3 regions of the Pseudoalteromonas sp. NFXS39 genome follow, and region 2 is predicted to be linked to each of the others. Evidence: predicted binding sites of a transcription regulator. Region 2 holds the regulator's gene; each other region holds the start of a gene.
The links. Region 2 encodes LexA, which represses DNA repair genes until DNA is damaged. Its sites were predicted from a motif close to TACTGTATNNNNATACAGTA; they were not measured.
Positions count from the first base shown of each region.

Region 1: the regulator LexA is predicted to act here: its motif matches at 1,388-1,407, upstream of uvrD (DNA helicase II).
Region 3: the regulator LexA is predicted to act here: its motif matches at 2,341-2,360, upstream of ruvC (crossover junction endodeoxyribonuclease RuvC).

Region 1 covers NZ_JAGDEC010000011.1:104,721-110,528, forward strand. The annotation lists gene J3455_RS18055 (peroxiredoxin-like family protein) at 1-466, shown strand, start outside; gene J3455_RS18060 (YacL family protein) at 499-867, opposite strand; gene J3455_RS18065 (hypothetical protein) at 989-1,213, opposite strand; gene uvrD (DNA helicase II) at 1,472-3,637, shown strand; gene J3455_RS18075 (GNAT family N-acetyltransferase) at 3,615-5,684, shown strand; gene J3455_RS18080 (ABC transporter substrate-binding protein) at 5,647-5,808, shown strand, end outside.
Region 2 covers NZ_JAGDEC010000003.1:31,023-36,830, reverse strand. The annotation lists gene ctaD (cytochrome c oxidase subunit I) at 1-782, opposite strand, end outside; gene coxB (cytochrome c oxidase subunit II) at 782-1,924, opposite strand; gene lexA (transcriptional repressor LexA) at 2,362-2,979, opposite strand; gene J3455_RS06320 (PaaI family thioesterase) at 3,141-3,578, shown strand; gene J3455_RS06315 (hypothetical protein) at 3,586-3,966, opposite strand; gene J3455_RS06310 (PepSY-associated transmembrane domain-containing protein) at 4,125-4,850, shown strand; gene J3455_RS06305 (VOC family protein) at 4,825-5,178, opposite strand; gene J3455_RS06300 (endonuclease) at 5,293-5,808, shown strand, end outside.
Region 3 covers NZ_JAGDEC010000005.1:5,443-11,250, reverse strand. The annotation lists gene ruvB (Holliday junction branch migration DNA helicase RuvB) at 133-1,137, opposite strand; gene ruvA (Holliday junction branch migration protein RuvA) at 1,145-1,765, opposite strand; gene ruvC (crossover junction endodeoxyribonuclease RuvC) at 1,767-2,291, opposite strand; gene J3455_RS10360 (ABC transporter permease) at 2,429-4,930, opposite strand; gene J3455_RS10355 (ABC transporter ATP-binding protein) at 4,920-5,639, opposite strand; gene J3455_RS10350 (arylesterase) at 5,640-5,808, shown strand, end outside.

The DNA.
Region 1 (5,808 bases), on a different contig from region 2:
ATTAAGTGAGCGCTTTAAAGAAAAAACCACAGTGCTGATTGTTTATCGTGGTGGCTGGTGTCCATATTGTTCAAAACAATTGGCCAGCGTACAAAAAATAGAGAAAGAATTAGCTAATTTAGATGCGCAATTAATTGCCGTTTCGCCAGACAGCCCTGAAAAACTTGCTGAAACAAAAATTACAGCTCCTAGCTATCAATTGCTTTCTGACGACAGCCTCACTTTGGCGCAAACGTTAGGTTTAGCATTTTACTTAGATGACAAAACAGCAAAGATTTACCGCAATAAGCTTGGGGTTAACTTTGTGTCGCTAGATGGTGAAGCGAAAGTAGCGTTACCAGTACCTGCAGTGTTTGTAATCGACACAAATGGGTTAGTTCATTTTCAATATGCTAACCCAAATTACAAAGTACGTTTAACAGAGGATTTATTACTAGCAGCTGTTAAATCAGTGAGCGAACAATAAATTAGCAAGGGATAAGCAGAACATGCTTCTGCTTATCGGCCTTGTGTAAATTCTTGCCAAGATTCAATTAAATCAACAAAGTCTTCAAAGCCGCAGCCACTGCACAGGCCTTCTTCTTCAAGCATTAAATCATCATCTTGGTAGGCAACTAAGTCTTCATTATCTTGATGTAATGCATGTGCTTCGAATAATGCTTCGTCTTTACTTAAGATCAAATCAATTTCTTGACCTTGTAAGGTTAAAGGCTCATGGCAGGTGTTAACCGCAGCGATCAAAGCTTGCACCATCGCTATTTTTTCTTTACCAACTTCTTCGTTTAGCCAACGGCCTATGATGGCATGTTCAGAAGAAATTTTAATGCGTAAACCGCTAATAGGGTCGCGGATAAATTGATATTCCATGGAGGGTACTCATAATACATTATCTGCTAATTATACCGTTTGCAGCTAAACGTGGCGAGTTTTGCAACCTTAAAACAACACGAGCGCCTAAGTGGCGCTCGTGTTTGTGCTATTTAAATAGCTAGAGTCGCGATTTGAAGCGTGCAGCATCAATAATCGCCCATAGGTATACGATTGGCAGTAAAATAAAACCAACTGCCACATAAATTAGTGCACCACTAATAACCCATGCTAAAAAGAATGCAATAGCCGCCATTAAACGACCTTGTACCAATTGCCCTAAACCAGGAAAAAAGATATTACATATTGCTGCGATTACATTACCGCCAGAACCTTGCTCTGCCATACTAACCTCTATAGTTTTTAATGATTATACTTTTAGTAAACATACTTTATGCCAACTTATTATGGCTTACAAATCAAAGCGTTAAAAAATAGCGTTTTTTTGATTTTAGTTCTTTTTGCTAAAAATCGGTCAAATTCACAATTTTTATTTACAATTTTAATGACTTGCCAAAATAGCTGTTTATAAAAACAGTATTTTATTTAGCCTTGCATAAACACCTGTTATACTCCACTCATTATAGATTGAAAAGGCGTAACGATGGACGTTTCTGAATTACTCGATGGCTTAAATGACAAACAACGGGATGCAGTCGCAGCCCCATTGCAAAACATGCTAGTACTTGCAGGTGCGGGTTCTGGTAAAACTCGAGTACTTGTCCATCGCATCGCATGGCTTATGCAAGTTGAGCAAGCTTCTGCATATAGTATCTTTGCGGTAACGTTCACTAACAAAGCCGCGAAAGAAATGCGCACCCGTGTAGAAGAAACGTTAAAAGCACCGGTTGGTGGTATGTGGATTGGTACTTTCCATGGCTTATCTCATCGTATTTTGCGCGCCCATCACCGTGAAGCGAACTTGCCTGAAAGCTTTCAAATCTTAGATTCTGATGATCAACAACGTATGATCAAACGCTTGCTTAAAGCGATGAACATCGATGACAAAAAGTGGCCTGCAAAACAGTTTGGCTGGTATATCAGTGCGAAAAAAGATGAAGGCCTACGTCCTAAAGACATTCAAGCCTACGATATTAACGAGCAAATGATGTTGAAAGTCTATGCTGCGTATCAAGAGGCTTGTGACCGCGCTGGTTTAGTCGACTTTGCAGAAATACTGCTACGCTGCTACGAAGTACTTAAGAATCATCCGACACTTTTACGTCACTATCAACAGCGTTTTGCCCACATGCTGGTAGACGAGTTTCAGGATACCAATACTATTCAATATGCTTGGCTAAAATTACTCGCGGGTAATACGAATAGTATTATGATCGTAGGTGATGATGACCAAAGTATTTATGGCTGGCGTGGCGCAAAAATTGAGAATATCAAACGCTTTTTAACTGACTTCGAAGCCGAAACCATTCGCCTTGAACAAAATTACCGCTCAACAGCAACCATTTTGAAAGCGTCAAATGCGCTGATCAAAAACAATGCTGAACGCATGGGCAAAAGCCTTTGGACAGACGGCAATGATGGTGAGCCTATTTCTGTTTATGCCGCTTTTAATGAATTAGACGAAGCACGCTTTGTTAGCAGCAAGCTACGTAGCTGGCTAAATGCAGGTAATGCATTACAAGACGCCGCCATTTTATACCGTAACAACGCGCAATCTCGTGTACTCGAGGAAGCAATGTTGCAAGAAGGCTTAAAATACCGCATATACGGTGGTATGCGCTTCTTCGAACGCCAAGAGATCAAAGATGCACTTTCGTATTTACGTTTAGTCGGTAACCGCCAAGATGATGCCGCTTTCGAGCGTGTTATTAACACCCCAGCACGCGGCATTGGTGATAAAACGTTAAGCCACATTCGTGATTGCGCGCGGAATGAGTCACTGCCGCTTTGGTATGCCGCAAAAGCAATTGTAGAGCAACAACACCTATCTGGCCGAGCAGCGAGTGCAGTCACTAAGTTCTTAGAACTTGTTGAACATATCGAAGATAAAATCAGCGATCTGACCTTAGAAGAGCAAGCTAAATACGCCATTCAAACTTCTGGGTTAATGGCTATGTATCAAGCTGAAAAAGGTGAAAAAGGCCGTGCTCGCGTAGAAAACTTAGAAGAGCTTATTAGTGCGTGTGGCCAATATGAACTACCGGAAGATGAAGAATTCAGCTCGCCACTACAGGGCTTTTTGGCTTATACCTCACTAGAATCAGGCGAGGGCCAAGCCGATGAGCACGAAGACGCGGTTCAAATGATGACCCTGCACTCAGCAAAAGGCTTAGAGTTCCCGCTGGTATTTATGGTCGGTGTTGAAGAAGGCATGTTCCCGTCACAGCAAAGTAATGAAGAATCTGGCCGTTTAGAAGAAGAACGCCGCTTGTGCTATGTAGGTATGACTCGCGCAATGGAAAAACTATACATTAGCCACGCGGAAAGTCGCCGTTTATACGGACAAGAAAAATACCATAGTCCATCACGCTTTTTACGTGAAATGCCTGAAGACTGTATCGAAGAAATTCGTATTAAAACCCAGGTCTCAAGGCCACCTGCGGCAGGTCGCTTTAGTCCATCAGTGACGCATGCAGCATTTGAAGATAGCGGCTTTAACTTAGGACAACGTGTATTGCACGCCAAGTTTGGTGCAGGGACCGTACTCAATTACGAGGGTAGCGGCGCACAGTCACGTATTCAAGTGAACTTTGATGACTTAGGCAGCAAATGGCTTGTAACACAGTATGCAAGACTTCAAGCCTTATAATGAGTATATAACAGCACTGTGCAACGAGCTGACGATTGCAAAGCATCGCCAGCTTGTCATAGTGCAAGGAAGCGAAACTTGGTGCTATCAGTTTGCTAGCCAACTAGCGCTTAAAAATAGCTATGTTTTCAGCAGTAGCTCACAATTAGTGAGTAGTGAGTTTCCAAAACATGCTCACCAAATTCTTGGCCAAGAGTTTCAGCACGCAATTTTTGATGGTTTTAGCGGCTTATATGTCGATAAACTAGCAGCGCTTGCAGGTACCGTAAAAGCAGGTGGTGTACTGATATTATTACTGCCCAATGACAGTCATTGGCAAGACCCTGCACTAAGGAGTATTACCTCCTATGGCGAAGAGATTACACACAGTTTTTTTAATCAGCGTTTTTTCGCCAAGCTAAAGTTGCAGCCACATTATTTAACTCAGCATTCTCTCCCAGCTTACCAGCCGGTATCGCCAGCAACTGCTGAGATAAACTATCAGCAACAACAGCTATGTGTAGAGCAAATAATTAAAACCGCGACAGGGCGCGCTAATCGACCTTTAGTTATTAGTGCAGATCGAGGTCGTGGTAAGTCAGCCGCTTTAGGGCTTGCAGCAGCAAATCTTCAAGATAAGAAAATCCTTATTTGTGCAACACAAGCTAAAGCCGTACAAACAAGCTTTAAACATTTAGCCGCTAAGCTTGGTATCAGCAAAGAACAAAACTGTAAACAACTAGCTAACCTCAGCTATGTTGCGCCAGATACACTGTTAAACGAAAAACCAGACTGTGATCTGCTATTTGTCGATGAAGCTGCCGCTATTCCTGTACCAATGTTATTGCAGATCCTGAAAAATTACCCACGAATCGTATTTGCTAGCACTATGATTGGTTATGAAGGGAATGGGCGTGGTTATACGTTACGCTTTTTACATTATTTACGTGGCCAATTTAAATCACTAAAGACAATCACTTTGGGCGAGCCAATTCGTTTTGCCAACCATGACCCGCTAGAAAATATCATACGTGAACTATTACTACTCGATGCAAAGTACCTAGACACGCAAAGTAGTGAAGCATACGAATTTGAAAATATAAGCAAAGAACAACTTATTGATAATGAGCAGCTACTTAGCCAAATTATGGCGCTATTGGCGTTGGCTCATTACCAAACCACGGTAAACGACTTACGGCAATTGCTTGATGCCCCTGAGTTACAGCTATCTATCTGTAAACAAGAAAATGCGTTAAAAGCCGTTTGCTTAATTGCTATTGAGGGTGGCTTAACAGCAGAAATCGCAGAGCAAGTAATAAAAGGAAAGCGTCGACCACATGGTCATTTAATGGCGCAAACTCTGACTCAATTGAGCCGAAATACAGAAGATTTGTGTAAACGCTCAGCGAGAGTGGTAAGAATAGCGGTCGCACCAGAGTCCCATCAACAAGGTATAGGTTCAGCCCTATTAAACTTTTGTGAGAACCAATTAAAAGATTGTAGTTATTTCGGAGCCAGCTTTGGGGCAAACGCTGCTTTAGTTAAGTTTTGGCAAAGTAATGGCTTTAATGTTGTTAAACTTGGATTTAGTCACGATAAAGCGACCGCGGAACATGCTGCCTTAGTGATGAAAGCTTTAGATGAGCAAAGCAAAGATAGAGCTGCACAATTCATTGAAGAATTTAAACAAGACCTCTCTTTGCAACTACTCAGCCATTTTAGCTCACTTCCTTGGCAGCTTATTATGGAACTATTTAAAGGCCTCCCTAGAAGTGACTGTCCTGAAGGCTTAAATGAAAGAGCAGAACGGCTCTTAACAAGCGATATTAACCACTTTCAAGTACAGCCATTGCTATGGCAAATGATTTGGTGCACACCAATTAGTCTAAATTTATTAGATGAAAATACAAAATTCATCCTAATTCGACTAGTATTACAGCAAACCTCTGTAAATAGCTTGATCGAAGAAGCCGGTTTTACAGGTAAAAAAGACTTAGACTTAAAGTTCAAAACCGCAGTGCAAGGTTGGTATGCTCACTATAAATCTCTTCAAAATAACAGCCATTAAGTGTTTCTGTATATATACCTTACTGCTATCTCAGTTCGCTTTCGCTGAGCTTAAACAACCAACTATTAAACTTGGCATGTCTACAGCACTGACTGGACCTGCTAAGCAAATAGGCGAACAACTA
Region 2 (5,808 bases):
TCGGGGTGACCGAAGAACCAGAAAATGTGCTGGAACATCACAGGATCACCACCACCTGCCGCATCAAAAAAGCTTGTTGCAAAGTATTTATCTGTCAGCACCATAGTCACAGCCCCAGCTAAAACAGGCATAACTGCGATCAATAAGAATGCTGTGATTAACCAAGTCCAAACAAATAGCGGAAGCTTCATCCAAGTCATACCCGGCGCTCTTAGATTGACGATAGTCACGATAACGTTAATCGCCCCCATAATTGAGCTAATACCCATGATATGTATGGCAAATACAAACAGTGCAGTGTTATCGTTACTATAAGTGGTGGAGAGTGGTGCGTAGAATGTCCAGCCAAACGCAGGACCACCACCTGGCATCAGTAACGAAGCCAACAGGATTAAAAATGCGAAAGGTAATATCCAAAAGCTCCAGTTGTTCATGCGTGGCAGTGCCATATCAGGTGCACCAATCATCATAGGCACCATCCAGTTAGCAAGCCCAGTAAATGCGGGCATAACGGCGCCAAACACCATGATCAAACCATGTACCGTGGTCATTTGGTTAAAAAAGTGCGGATCAACTAACTGTAATCCTGGCTGAAATAGTTCAGCGCGGATCACCATAGCCATCGCTCCACCAATCAAGAACATGGTAAGAGAAAAAATCAGGTATAAACTCCCGATGTCTTTATGATTGGTGGTGTAAAGCCAACGCTTAAAACCTTTAGCAGGATGATGATGGTCGTGATGCGCATGCCCAGTTGCTTGCTCATTAATAACGTTACTCATTATTTCGCCTCCGCTGCTGCATCAATCGCGGCTTGAATTTGACTCGGTTGGATCACATCGCCGGTATCATTACCCCATGCATTTCGCTTATAGGTAATAACCGCAGCAAGTTGCTTAATTGAAAGCTGCTTATCAAACGCTTGCATCGCCGTACCAGGGCGGCCATGTAACACGATATCTATGTGATCTTTTACATCACCTAATACAATGGGACTGCCTTTAAGTGCAGGAAACACGCCTGGTAAGCCCATACCAGTAGGCTGGTGACATGCAGCACAACTTGCCATATACACTTGCTCACCTAAGACCATAAGCTCTTCTTTAGGTAATGTTTGATCAAGCAAAGCAGCATCAGCGGCTGCTGCATTAGCCTTTTCTTCCTTAGCATCTGCAAGCCAATTAGCAAATTCATCTTCAGGTAAGGCTTTCACCACAACAGGCATAAAACCATGATCTTTACCGCATAGTTCTGCACATTGACCACGGTAAACACCTGGTTCGTTAATACGTGTCCACGCTTCATTGATAAATCCAGGGTTTGCGTCCTTTTTAACTGCAAAATCAGGAACCCACCACGAATGGATAACATCGTCTGAGGTCATTAAAAAGCGGACTTTTTTATTGATAGGAAGCACTAGCGGTTTATCTACCTCAAGCAAATAATGCTCCGTTTTTTCTGCCTGATTGTCTATTTGATCTTTTGGTGTAGATAGGATTGAGTAATAGGCTATATCTTCACCCATATATTCGTAATGCCACTTCCATTGCGAGCCTGTCACTTTAATTGTGATATCAGCTTTAGAGGCATCTTCCATAGCAATGAGAGTTTTTGTGGCAGGCACAGCCATGGCTATTAAGATGACAAATGGAATGGCAGTCCAAAGTATTTCAACTTTTGTACTTTCATGAAATTGGGCAGGCTTGGCCCCTTTAGATTTACGGTGGTGTATTAAAGCCCAAAACATCACCGCAAATACGATGATGCCGATTACACAACAGATAATAAATATCGTCATGTGTAACTCATAAACATTATTACTTATATCAGTCACCCCTTTTCGCATATTGTATTGACTATTTGCCAATACAATTTCTGGGAGTGCAACCAATATAAGCCACAAGGCGTAACGCAGTTTACCCATGTGACGGCTCCTTTAGATGCTATTGCAAGACGCAAAGCGAAAAGGCGATACAGCAAGGTGCCCATTCGTTTTTTTTATTGTTCAGAGCGACTACGTATCATTTTAACTCACTTATGATACTGGCCCCCTGTCTAACACCTCGCACATTTTTGTGTCTTTTTATTAATCAGGTGTTAATACATTGCTTTAACCAATTAGTTAAAAAATGACCAATAAGCAAGTTTTAGTGATAATAAATGTTTATTTTGGTGCAGAAATAACAACTATAATCAGCGCGTTATTTAATGTTATGGTTTACGAAGAATATACAAAAAGAGAGGAAAACTGCGCCATATAAGGCTTTAAATAAAGAGTAAGTATTCACAAATCCTAATTAAGTGGCAAAATCACAATGGCGCACCAAATTGAGTCAATTTAGCGCACCAAATAAGGGACAACTACATCCAGTCAGCGTTACGAATGACTCCTACAGCTAACCCTTCAATATTGAAAGATTCATGCTCAAGGTCAACCTCAATAGGTGAGAACTCTTCGTTTTCAGCGTGTAAAAGTACTTTCCGACCTGCTTTTTCTAGCCGCTTAACAGTTACATCTTCATCAACTCGAGCTACAACAACTTGCCCATTTTCAGCAACTTGCGTTCTATGTACTGCAAGCAAGTCACCGTCCATAATACCAATATCTTTCATACTCATGCCATTTACACGTAGTAAAAAGTCAGCGGCTGGTTTAAATAACGTAGGGTCAACTTGGCAATGACTTTCGACATGCTCCTGAGCCAAAATTGGCTCACCAGCTGCAACACGGCCAATCAAAGGTAAACCTAACTGCTCAGGTTCATCTTCTTCAATCAACTGAATACCACGACTCGCTCCAGGCTTCATTTTGATCATGCCTTTTTTTGCCAGTGCTTTTAGATGTTCTTCAGCGGCGTTGGCACTTTTAAAACCCAATGTTTGAGCTATTTCAGCGCGTGTTGGCGGCATGCCTGTATCTTTAATAAAGACTTTAATTAGTTCTAAGATTTGCGATTGGCGTTTAGTTAATGGGCGCATACAACTGGTTTTCCATACAGTACATTTAACTGTGAGTATATACAGTTATTTGAAAATCGCAAATTTAAATTAACTCCATCATATTGCTACAAAACTAACATTGAACCGCAATGAAAGATGCCATAAGGTATTAGCTTTAATTCGCATGTTAAGGAAACACAATGAGTATTTGGCACCATCCAATCACGCTGGAGCAATGTAAAGACTTGGAACAAGGAGTAACCGGGCAAGGCACTTTAATGAAAACGATGGGTATTGAGGTGACTGAAATTGGCGATGATTATTTAGTGGCCACCATGCCTGCAATTCCTGAACACCATAACCCTATGGGCATGGTTCATGGCGGAGCAAACGTTGTGTTAGCAGAAACAGTGGCAAGCTATGCAGCCAACTTTGTTATTGATTTCAATAAATTCTATGCTGTTGGTCAAGAGATTAATGCCAACCACATAAAAGCGTCTCGAAAAGGGACATTAACGGCAACGGCCAGACCACTTCATTTAGGTAAGCGCACCTCTGTTTGGGATATCAAAATTACCAATGCTGCTGGGGAGCTGTGCTGCGTATCAAGAATGACCGCAGCAGTCGTAGAGCGCTAAATTCAGTTTACTTTTCGACTGGATAAATAGTAATTTCAATCCCTGCGCCAATTGCTGAGATACGTAACAAGGTATCTGCATGCAGGGGTTGGTTAAAGCACTTTGGCGAGTTACCCGATTCAAACCCTAAATCAAATGTACGTTTTGAACAAGATAACCACTGCTTTAATGCATTGCGCGAGCAAGATTCAATTAATTCGCAAAGCTGGTTAATCGCTTTGTCTGGAGAGCTGATATCTGCAGTTGCTTCAATGCGTGCAAGTTGACGGTATTCATCTTGGTCATAATGTAAAACCATAGCGTTTTTCTTCAAATCAGCAACAAGCGCACTAATATCGTGCTTTGATTCAAGCTCCAGATCTACATTTAAAAATTGAATTTCCGACATACTCTCGTTTTTATCCTCTATTGATATCGACTGAAACTTTAACTCAGTTTTGTATATATACCAAATCTAGAATACAGTTAATGCGACATTTTGCCGCATTGGCAATACAGCTAAACAACCTAAAATAGCGCCCATACAACAATAATAACGGGGTGGTAATGAATAAACGCATGTTCAAATATGCTCGTAAAGGGCATAAATGGCTAGGCTATTTACTTGCTTTGCAGATCTTTTTTTGGCTTTTAGGTGGGCTTGTAATGAGTTCATTGCCGCTTGAAAAAGTGCATGGAAAACATCTAGCAAATCGCAGTCTAAGTAACCCTTTCTTAGTGTCAGACTACTCTGCTTCTATCGATAAAATAACGGCACAATTTGAACAAATTGAAAGTATCAAGTACAGCCACTTTTTAGAGTCGCCAATCATAGAAGTCACGGCACCGAGCGGCTCCTTTAATTTTGATGGCAGAACAGGTGATAAGATGCCTGCGCCGAATAAAGCACAAATAATTGAAAACGCGAGAACTCACTTACTTATTAACGCAAATATCACGCAAGCACAGCTGTTAACCAAAGGACCAAGAGAAGTGGCTCACAAGGCCAATGTTTGGCAAGTGAGTTTTGATGATTGGCTGAAAACAACCTTATATTTAGATAGCCAAACCGGTAAAGTCATTACAGTGCGCAGCTCCCTATGGCGCATTTTCGACTTTTTCTGGATGCTACACATCATGGATTATGATGAGCGCGAAAACTTTAATAACCCACTTCTAATTAGCTTTTCGGCCACCAGCGTACTGTTTTGTATTACGGGGATTATTTTATTGCTACAGAACATTCGTTTAAAACGTAAAAAGCCTGCTAAACGTGCTGGTCAATCAAAATAGGGTTGCCATCTGGGTCGGTGATAATAAAACTCGCGTCACCGGCTTTTTGTATTTCTAACCCTTGTTGCTGAAAATGCGCGGCTAATTGCTCAAAAGTGGCAAACTCTACCAGTGCCTCAGCATTTTGATCCCAGCCTGGGTTAAAGGTCAGCATGGTTTTATCAAACATGCCTTGAAACAAACCTATTAAATGTTCGCCGTTTTTCATAATTAACCAATGCTGCTCGATTTCGCCGGCAAATTCTTTAAAGCCAAGTTTTTCATAAAACTGCTTTGAAGCATGGATATCTTTCACATTTAAACTCACAGAAAAAGCACCTAATAACATAGTTGTAATTCCTCTAATAAACGGCCTAACAACTATAGCTGAGTTGAAAAACTTTTCCTTTTTAGAATAGTAGCTCTAAAATGGCTGCTCCTGTAGTTCACTGATGTGATGGATATGCGTTTATTTCTATATTTAACCCTTTGTTTAATTTTTACTTCCCCTGTATCCGCTAAACAATTTTCGAGCTTTTACAGTGCAAAAAAGCACTTAATTAAGAATCTACCAAGCAATAGTAAAAGCTTATATTGTGGCTGCGATATAAAGCGCCAAGGTAAAAAGCTTGTACCAGACCCTGAAGCTTGTGGTTATATTCCAAGAAACGCCATTACCCGCTCAGGAAACGAAAACGCTCGAGCAAAAAGAATAGAATGGGAGCATATAGTACCTGCGTGGGAGTTTGGTCATCAATTACAATGCTGGCAGGATGGCGGACGTAAAAACTGCATTAAGGTCAGTGAAAAATTTCGTCAAATGGAAGCCGACATAAATAACCTCGCTCCAGCTATTGGCGAGATCAATGCAGACCGTTCTAATTTTCGCTACGGAATAGTCGCAACATCTAGTGCCAGTTATGGAGCTTGCCCAGTAAAAATCGATTTTAAGCAACGTGTATTTGAGCCACCGATTTAT
Region 3 (5,808 bases), on a different contig from region 2:
GGTATGCGGTATGCGGTATGCGGTAAAATCTATATTGCCATTTAAAAAGTCAACTTTTCTCTATTAAAAAGCAGCCCTCTCGAGCTGCTTAATACTTATAACTTAAAGCTTTTGTAACTAACCTGAGTTTTGTTATTTATCTGGGGTTAGTCCAAAGTGCAAGTAAGCGATGTCTGATACAAGTCGTCCGCGCGGGGTACGTTGTATAAAGCCTTGTTGAATTAAAAACGGTTCTATTACATCTTCAATCGTTTCTTTTTCTTCGCCTATTGCAGCTGCAAGGTTATCAAGGCCAACTGGGCCGCCCATAAATTTTTCGATAATAGCTAATAGGTATTTTCTATCCATGTAGTCAAAACCGCTTTTATCGACATCAATCATATCGAGGGCTTGCTCTGCAACCGATGCGTTAACTTTACCGTCAGATTTAACTTGCGTGTAATCACGAACACGGCGTAACAAACGGTTCGCTATTCGCGGTGTGCCACGTGAGCGCTTGGCTATTTCTGTGGCACCTTCATTGCACATAGTTAAATCTAAAAATCTTGCTGAACGAGCAACTATTTTTGATAAATCTTCAACCGAATAAAATTCTAAACGCTGCACTATGCCAAAACGGTCTCTCAGTGGTGACGTCAGTGAACCTGCACGGGTTGTCGCACCTATTAAAGTAAATGGCGGTAAATCAAGTTTAATTGAACGTGCGGCTGGGCCCTCACCGATCATAATATCCAGCTGATAGTCTTCCATTGCTGGATACAAAATCTCTTCGACCTGCGGGCTCAAGCGGTGAATTTCGTCAATAAACAGTACGTCACCTTCTTCAAGGTTAGTTAAAAGAGCAGCTAAATCGCCAGCTTTTTCGAGTACTGGCCCTGACGTTGTTTTAATACTAACGTTAAGCTCGTTGGCAACAATGTTTGCAAGTGTGGTTTTACCAAGACCCGGTGGACCAAATATTAATAGGTGATCCAGGGCTTCGCCACGATGGCGAGCCGCCTCGATAAATATTTCCATTTGTTGCTTAACATGCGGCTGGCCAGTGTAATCTGTTAACAGTTTTGGCCGTATGGCACGATCAACACTGTCTTCGTTACTTTGTTCACTCGCATCTATTAAGCGATCTGCTTCTATCATGGTTTACTCACAACATTGATTTTAGAGCTTCTTTAATTAGAACCTCTGTCGTCATATCTGGTTTGTTCACTGCTTTCACCGCTTTTTGTGCTTGCGGTAGCTTATAACCTAACGCCACAAGTGCAGACACTGCATCATCGGCAGCATTATTTGCCACTAGGGTATCATCACTTGCAGGCTCAATGACGGCATTATCGCTAAATGGTGTAAATAAGTCATTACCCCAATCTTTCAGTCTGTCTTTCATTTCGAGTACTAAGCGCTCAGCAGTTTTTTTACCAACCCCCGGAAGTTTAACCAGTGTGGTTGCATCTTCATTGTTTACACAACTTACAAATTGCTGTGCTGACATACCCGATAAAATCGCAAGTCCTAATTTTGGTCCTACGCCATTAGCCTTTAATAGCTCTCTAAATAAAGCGCGCTCTGTTTTATTGTTAAAACCAAATAATAGCTGGGCATCTTCACGTACCACAAAATGGGTATAAATAATCGCTTGCTCACCTACTGCGGGTAAATCATAAAAGCAGGTCATAGGCATTTGTACTTCGTAGCCTACACCACTTACTTCAATAAGAATTTCTGGCGGCTGTTTTTCAACAAGTAAGCCATTTAATCGACCAATCATATTACTTCCTTAATCGTCCTCTTACGGTTTTGCTCGCACTGCCCGCAAGTTTAATTAAATTTTGTTCTGAGTGTGCATGACATATAGCAATTGCTAGAGCGTCAGCGGCATCGGCTTGAGGAGTGCCTGGCAGCTTTAAAATATTCTTTACCATATGTTGTACTTGAGACTTATCGGCTCCGCCATTACCCACAACAGCTTGCTTGATTTGCCTTGCTGAATATTCATAAACTGGCAGCTCAGCCATTGAAGCGCCAACAATGGCAGCGCCACGAGCTTGACCAAGTTTTAGTGCCGAATCAGGGTTATGTGCCATAAACACTTTTTCGATAGCAAAGCTGTCTGGGGAGAATTGCTCTACCAATTGACTGATCCCTTGGTAAATCATTTTTAAACGAACAGGAAAATCGTGATCTGCCAATTTTATGCAACCACTTCCTAAATAAGTGAACTTAGCACCTTGGTGAGCAATCACGCCGTACCCTGTTAATCGTGAACCAGGATCAATCCCTAAAATAATCGCCAACTAACTGACCCATCTATTATCATTATTATCTGTGTTAATAATGCCAGAGCACTGTATAAATTACCAGTAACCAATTGCAATTCATAAAAAATGCCCGCAATTGCGAGCATTTTATAAACGCGTTTTTAGTTAGAATCTTATGCCAGTGAGCGTAATAAGCCTTGGGTATTTTTTCGCATTGTGCGCGCTATCATCAAATAACCCAAACACGCCACAAATAGGCCTCCTACTGCTGGGCCAATAAGCCAAATATGAGGATGGAATTTACCTGCTAATTCGAACATCTGTTTTTGTACAATTAATAAAGCAATATCACTGACAATGGCAGCGACTAAGCCTGCCGTAACCCCTAATAATAAAAACTCATATAAGGTGGCATTTTTAATTAAACGCCCTTTAGCACCTAAAGTTCTTAAGATGACAATCTCTTGCATACGCTCACCCAAACTTGCTTGTACTTGTGAAATAAGCACTAAAGCTCCACAGGCAACGACAATTGCTAGTACAAAACCAATCGCTAACGATACTTGCTCTATTGTTGAGCGAATCTGTTTAATAAAGCTTTCAACATCAATCACATTCACTGTTGGGTATTGACGCATTAACTCATTAAATTCGCGTTTTTTATCCGCTTTTACATTCACCGATGAAATATAAGTAGCAGGAAAACTGGCTAGCACATCAGGACTTAAAATAATAAAGAAGTTAGGTTTGAGTGTCGTCCAGTTAACTTTTCGAACACTGGTAATTTTTGCATCGAAAGACTGTGCACCTATTAAGAAAGTAAGCGTATCACCTATTTTTACATCTAAGCGTTTAAGCATAGACTCTTCAACCGATGCCTCAGCCACTGAGTTTTCACTAAACCATGTACCGTCGATAAGCTCGTTTTGATTTGGCAAGTCCTTGCGCCAAGTTAGATTTAGCTCACGGCCAATGCCAGAGCGAGCTTCTTCGTCTTTCTTTTCGTTATCTTCTTGCGATACTTCGCGGGCAACCAGCTCACCATTAACGGCGTTTACACGGCCACGAACAACCGGGTAAAAATCAGACGTTGGCATATCATTTTGCGCTAAGAAACTAGTAATAGGTTCTAGTTCTTGCTCAGTAATGTTCACTAAAAATGAATTAGGTGCATTTTCTGGAAGCTGTGACTGCCAATCCGAGATCATGTCGTTCTTCAATACAATTAAAAACAATAACAATTTTATAGCCAATGCAAAGCTAATTAATTGTACGGCATTAACGTTGGCACGCTTTTGAATTGATGCTATCGCCAATGACCAACTATTACCTGGGCTTAAACCGAGTTTGCGACCACCGCCAAAAATAACCTTTGATAAAGCAAATAACACCGCAATTAAAAATGCAGTTGAAAGAAACAAAATGGCACTTATTTTGATGTTATTACTAAATAACCACATGAGTAAAAACACAGTAAGCGCCGACATAGCCAAGTGCACTTTACTAACCAATAAACGGTCGCCTAAATTACGGCGAAGCACGCGCAGCGGAGGAATATCAAATAAATCGAGAAGTGGTTTAATAGAAAACATTACCGCACAAATCACGCCGGTACTAATAGCAATAATCCAAGGTTTAGCAGATGCACTTGGTAGTGCTGTGCCCATGGTTTGTGCTAAATAATCTGTTGCAACTGCTTGTAAGCCATAACCAATCAGTAAACCAACTATGACCGACATTGAACAAACAAGGCTCAAGTGAAGTAAATAGATTTTACGTATCATAGCGCGGCTTCCGCCCAGCGTTTTCATCATGGCAACCGGGTCATATTGACGCTCACAATACCGTTTTGCCGATACCGCAATAGCAACAGCGGCTAAAATAATGCCAAGTAAACCTGCTAGCAATAGATAACTCTCGGCACGATTTAAACTATTAGAAATAGGAGACTGGCGGTCTTTAACACCATACCAACGCTGGTTTTCTTTCATTTGTGGTTTTAACCACGCATAGAAGGTATCTAAATTGTCTTTGCTGCCAGCATAAAGCTGACGATAAAACACTCGACTACCCGGCTGAATTACCTCTGTAACAGCTATGTCTGCTTCATTAATTAAGATTCGCTGGCTGCTTGAAAACACATTAAACGGTGCATCAGGCTCTTCGGCTACAACATGACTAGCAGTAAACGTAGCAGCGCCAAGCTCTACTTTATCGCCCACTTTAATGTTTAACGCATAAAACACTGATTCACTTAACCACACTTCACCACGACTTGGGATATCAGCAGTTACTTGTGGTTGATCAGTCAGGCTAGTTTTTACTTTTAACTCGCCTTTTAACGGATAGGTGTTTGATACCGCTTTCACCGAGCCAAGCTGCATTTCTTCACCAGCAAATAACATGGTATCGAAATAGGTTATTTTAGCGGTACGTAAGTTTTCTTGGTTGGCTTTTTCTAAAAACTCGGCAGGTAAAGCATGGTTACTTGCTAAAACGCGATCAGCAGCAATAAAGGCACTGCTTTTTTCTTCAATACTTTGACCAATTCGGTCGGTAACCATAGACAGTGTTAAAACAGTGAGAACAGCTAAGGCAATTGCTGCACTGATCACTGTTAACTCACCGCGTTTAAACTCACGTGAAAACAGTTTTAGTGCTAATTTAGCCCACATTCGCTTGCACTCCTTCGCTTTCTTTTACAGTTACTAACTGCCCTGCTTCAATGTGTAAAATTTGCTGACACTTTTGTGCAAGCTGCTCATCATGCGTTACTAAAATAAGTGTCGTGCCGTGCTCTTTATTTAATTCAAATAATAATGACTCAATTAATTTACCGTTTTTGCTATCAAGGTTCGCTGATGGTTCATCGGCAAATAAGATTTTCGGTGTACCAATAAATGCACGCGCAATAGCTACACGCTGCTGCTCACCGCCAGATAATTGCGATGGGTAATGGCCAACACGGTGACTTAAACCTACTTTTTCAAGTAGCTCAAGCGCTTGCTGTTTCGCGTCTTTACTACCGGCAAGTTCAGCCGGTAGCATCACGTTTTCAAGTGCTGTTAAGCTTTGTACAAGCATGAAAGACTGAAACACAAACCCCACTTTTTCGGCGCGAAGTGCCGCGCGTGCTTCTTCGCCTAATTCGTGCAAAGCAGCACCATCTAAATAAATACTGCCGCTAGTTGATTGGTCAAGTCCGGCTAACAAACTTAATAAAGTAGACTTACCCGAACCAGAGGTGCCCACTACTGCAACTGAGTCACCCGACTTGACATTAAAGCTGATGTCACTGAGGATGGTCAGGTTGCCCTCAACCGTGGTGACCGTTTTAGAAAGTCCTTTAACTTGAATGATGTTTAATTGAGAAAGCGCTGACATATGATGCATCCAATCCTACGTTTTATATTCGTTTTACTGTTAGTAATCAAACCACTTACGGCAGCAGCTGACAACACAATTTTAATTTTAGGTGACAGTTTAAGCGCCGCATACGGCCTTAAACAAGAACAAGGCTGGGTTAAATTGTTACAAGATAAGTACGATGAAA